Regions from separate parts of the Ketogulonicigenium vulgare WSH-001 genome, predicted to be linked through region 1. Evidence: riboswitches for the same ligand, from Rfam matches in the RefSeq annotation. Region 1 holds a riboswitch; the other holds the start of a gene.
The links. A riboswitch is a leader RNA that binds a small molecule or an ion and turns the genes downstream of it on or off. The one in region 1 is predicted to bind cobalamin.

Region 1 (2,397 bases):
TTTGGGTGCCAATCTGGAACAGATCGGCGCGCATCTGGTCGGTCAGGTCGTCCTGGCGCTGCCGCAGCAAGAACAGCCGGTGCAAATCCCCAGCTTTGCCGCCACAACAAAGGTTATTGGTTATGTCGCCGCAAATGATTAACCGCCTCTGGCAGGCCTTTTTCGACACGCTGTTCATGGTTGGCACATCGGCGGTGATCACTGTCGTGGTCGGCATCCCGCTGGCGGTATTTCTGGTGATCTCGGCCCCCGGCGGCATTATCGCGGCGCCGCTGGCAAACCGGATCATCGGCCTTGTGGTGAACGGCTTTCGCGCGGTGCCATTCATCGTGCTGATGGTGGCGCTGATCCCGTTCACCCGCATGTTGGTCGGCACCACGATCGGCGTTTGGGCGGCGATTGTGCCGCTGTCCATCGCCGCGATCCCGTTCTTTGCCCGTATTGTCGAGGTCTCGCTGCGCGAGGTCGACCCCGGCCTGATCGAGGCCGCCCAAAGCATCGGCTGCCGCAGATCCCATATCATCCGCCATGTCCTGCTGCCCGAGGCGCTGCCCGGCATCGTCGGCGGCCTGACCATCACCGTCGTGACAATGATCGGTGCATCCGCCATGGCCGGGGCTGTGGGTGCGGGCGGCCTAGGAGATGTGGCCATTCGTTATGGCTATCAGCGCTTTGATACCACCGTGATGGTCATCGTGATCGTCATCCTGATCGCATTGGTCAGCCTGCTGCAATTCCTTGGCGATTACACCGTGCGCCGCCTGCGCAATCGCTGAAATCTGGCGCAGGCCAGCCATCAGCAACGCGCCCCAGCTCATAATCTATATGAGAATTTCGATGCTATCCCTGCGTTGACATAGACGCCGTTCCGCCCGATTTTGCGACCAGATCAAGGTGCCGGGGGAAGCCTCGGGTAAAAGGGAATCCGGGCAAGATCCGGAACTGCCCCCGCAACTGTAGGCGGAAAGCCTGTCCGATAGGCCACTGGCGCGCGTTGCGCTGGGAAGGCCGGACAAGGCGAAGACCCGCAAGTCAGGAAACCTGCCGCGATCATTCACCTGTTCCGACTGCGGTGGGCGGTCGGTGGCGGCCCATCCGCAAAGGTGACAGCGCCCCTCGCGACACGCTCGCGAGGTCTCTTTTCGTTGTCCCGGCCCGCGCGTGCGGGCCGTTCAGAAGGCATGCCACGATGAATAGCGAATTCACCTTCTCCCTTAAAAGCATTCGCTTTGACGAGGATTATCACCCCGCCACCAATACGCGGGCGACCACAAATTTTGCCAATCTGGCCCGGGGCGCGCACCGCCAAGAAAACCTGCGCAACGCGCTGACGATGATCAATAATCGTTTCAACGCCTTGGCGGATTGGGACAATCCCGATTCCGATCGTTACGGCCTCGCGCTGGACATCATCTCGGTCGAGATTGCGGGCGGAGCGGATGCCTTTCCCCTGATCGAGATTTTGAAAACGACAATCATCGACCATCACCGCAACACGCGTATTGACGGTATCGCCGGGAATAACTTCTCGTCCTATGTGCGCGATTACGATTTCAGCGTGCTGCTGCCGACGCTGAAAAAGCGCGCGCCCGATGCCGCGCTGCCCGACACGTTTGGCGATCTGCACGGCAAGCTGTTCCAATGCTTTGTGAACGCCCCGATTTATCGCGACACATTCGCCAAAGCGCCAGTGATCTGCCTGAGCGCGTCCAGCAGCAGAACCTATCAGCGCACCGATAACTGGCATCCCATCCTCGGCGTCGAATATCGTCAGGACGCCCCCTCGCTGACCGATCAGTATTTCGCAAAGATGGGGCTGCGGGTGCGGTTTTTCATGCCAAAGGGCAGTGTCGCGCCGCTGGCCTTTTATTGCGCGGGCGATGTGCTGGGGGATTACAGCAACCTTGAATTGATCGGCACCATCAGCACGATGGAGACATTCCAGAAAATCTATCGCCCCGAGATTTACAACGCCAATGCCGCAGCGGGAAAAGTCTATCAACCCAGCCTGACCCACCGCGATTATGCGACCACGCAGATCACCTATGATCGCGACGAACGTAGCCGTCTGGGCATCGCACAGGGCAAGTTCGCCGAAGAGCACTTTATCAAGCCGAACCAATTCACCCTTGCGCAATGGTCTGCCGCGCAATCTTTCTGAAGATAATACAAGGTCTATCTGATGACAAAACTTCTACAAACCTCGACCGCAGGCAGCTTGCCCAAACCCGCGTGGCTGGCCCAGCCCGAGACTCTTTGGTCGCCTTGGAAGCTGGAGGGCGAGGGCCTGGTCGAGGGCAAGCAAGACGCGCTGCGCCTGTCGCTGGCCGATCAGCAGCACGCGGGCATTGATATTGTCAGCGACGGCGAGCAGACCCGCCAGCATTTCGTCACCAC
Region 2 (2,397 bases), 1.1 Mb from region 1:
CGCCCGTCTTACGTGCTGGGTGGCCGCGCGATGGAAATCGTGCGCGATATGGATCAGCTGAACCGCTATATCCGCGTCGCCGTGCAGGTGTCGGGCGACAGCCCCGTGCTGCTGGACAGCTATCTTGCGGGCGCGACCGAGGTTGACGTTGACGCCCTGTGCGATGGCACCCGTGTGCATGTTGCAGGTATCATGCAGCATATCGAAGAAGCTGGCGTCCATTCGGGCGACAGCGCCTGCTGCCTGCCGCCCCATACCCTGAGCGCCGAGATCATCACCGAGATCCGCGCCCAGACCGAAAAGCTGGCGATGGCGCTGAACGTGGTCGGCCTGATGAACGTGCAATTCGCGGTCAAGGACGATGTCGTCTACCTGCTGGAAGTGAACCCGCGTGCCAGCCGCACCGTGCCGTTTGTGGCCAAGGCGACGGATAGCGCGATTGCCTCGATCGCGGCCCGTCTGATGGCGGGCGAGCCGCTGGATAACTTCCCGCTGCGTGCGCCCTATCCGCAGGCAACCGATTACGACAGCCCGCTGCCCTATGCCGACCCGCTGACGCTGGCCGATCCGAACATGCCTTGGTATTCGGTGAAAGAGGCGGTGCTGCCCTTTGCCCGCTTCCCCGGTGTCGACACGCTGCTGGGGCCGGAAATGCGCTCGACCGGCGAAGTCATGGGTTGGGACCGTAGCTTTGCCCGTGCTTTCCTGAAGGCGCAAATGGGTGCGGGCACTGAACTGCCCAAATCCGGCACGGTGTTCATCTCGATCAAGGACAGCGACAAAGGCGCGCTGATGCTGGAAGCCGCACAGATCCTGACGGATCTGGGTTTCAAGATCATCGCGACCCGCGGAACCCAAACCTGGCTGGGCGAAAACGGTGTCGAGGCTGGCGTCGTGAACAAGGTCTATGAAGGCGGTCTGACCATCGTTGACCGTCTGAAAGATGGCCATATCGCGTTGGTGCTGAACACCACCGATAACACGCAGACCATCTCGGACAGCCGCGAGATCCGCGCCGTCGCCCTGAACGACAAGATCCCGTATTTCACCACCGCCGCCGGATCGAATGCCGCAGCGCAAGCGATCCAAGCGAGAGAAGAGGGCGAGATCACCGTCCGCGCGCTGCAGGCCTGATTGCAGCCAAATGAACACGGGCGGCCCCGCGCGACCTGCGCGGGGCCTTTCATTTTGTTGACTTTGCCCCGCGCGGCAGGTCACAAGACAATCGCCTGGTGCCACATGCGTGGCCGAACAGGGAATGCGGTGAAACTCCGCGGCTGCCCCCGCAACTGTAAGCGGCGAGCGGGTCCGATTTGCCACTGGGGTATCCCCGGGAAGGCCGGTGCCCCGCCCCGACCCGCAAAGCCAGGAGACCTGCCAGTCGGATCACCCACTTTGGTCGCGGGGCGCGTATCAAAGGGCGGCGCATTCGCGTTTGTGCGGTGACATTCACCGCCGGCTGACCCCGGCATATGCACATCGGCGCGGGCCCGCCCGCGTCCCTACAGGAGGCCGGGCCATGAAAGCCCTGACCACAATTTCCACGCTTGCACTGATCGCGATGACAGGTGCTGCATCTGCGCAGACCGATCTGGGCACGATCATCATTCTGTCCGGCCCGATGCCGGTCGAGGCGAACCGCACCGGCGCCCTGCCCTATGTGGTCGCTGATGCCACCGCAGGCGGCCAGCGCGCGCTGTCGGAGGTGCTGCAAACGATCCCCGGGTTTAACCTGACCCGCAGCGGCGGTTACGGCCAAGCTGCCACTTTCAACCTGCGCGGCGCATCGCAAAAATACGTGCCGGTCTATATCGACGGGATCGAGGTCACCGACCCATCCGGCACGCAGGTCGCCTTTGACTTTGCCAGCCTGACAACCGGCGGACTTAGTCGGATCGAGGTGCTGCCGGGCAGTCAATCCGCCCTATTCGGCGCGCGCGCCGTGGGCGGCGTGATCAATATCCAATCCGCCCGCGCAACTGAGGACGGCACGCATTACAGCGTGGATAGCGAATATGGCAGTCACAACACCCGCGCGCTGACCTTTGGCGCGACCCACCGCGATGACCGCCTGTCGACCACTGTGACGCTGACGCATCTGGCCACTGACGGTATCTCCGCCGCGGCCAGCGGCACCGAGGATGACGGCGCAGAAACGAACCGTCTGTCGTTCAACGTTGAATACGCCCTGCAAGAGGGCGCGGTGATCGGCGCATCCGGCTTTGCCGGTCGCAGCAGCGCGAATTACGACGATTCTTATCCCGCGATGGCCGACGCCGATAACCTCGCGAAATCCGAGACTCAGGGCCTGCGCCTTTACACCGGCTTTAGCGCTTTTGGCCTCGATCAGGAGCTGTCCTACAGCCACTTCAATATCGAGCGCGCCAACTATGAGGC

Region 2: another riboswitch for cobalamin. It lies ahead of KVU_RS01395 (TonB-dependent receptor plug domain-containing protein); the one in region 1 lies ahead of KVU_RS09655 (DUF1852 domain-containing protein).

What each region holds. Positions count from the first base shown of each region.
Region 1 covers NC_017384.1:1,954,777-1,957,173, forward strand. The annotation lists gene KVU_RS09645 (methionine ABC transporter ATP-binding protein) at 1-142, shown strand, start outside; gene KVU_RS09650 (methionine ABC transporter permease) at 123-776, shown strand; cobalamin riboswitch at 876-1,063, shown strand; gene KVU_RS09655 (DUF1852 domain-containing protein) at 1,190-2,161, shown strand; gene KVU_RS09660 (methionine synthase) at 2,183-2,397, shown strand, end outside.
Region 2 covers NC_017384.1:294,736-297,132, reverse strand. The annotation lists gene carB (carbamoyl-phosphate synthase large subunit) at 1-1,134, shown strand, start outside; cobalamin riboswitch at 1,214-1,396, shown strand; gene KVU_RS01395 (TonB-dependent receptor plug domain-containing protein) at 1,520-2,397, shown strand, end outside.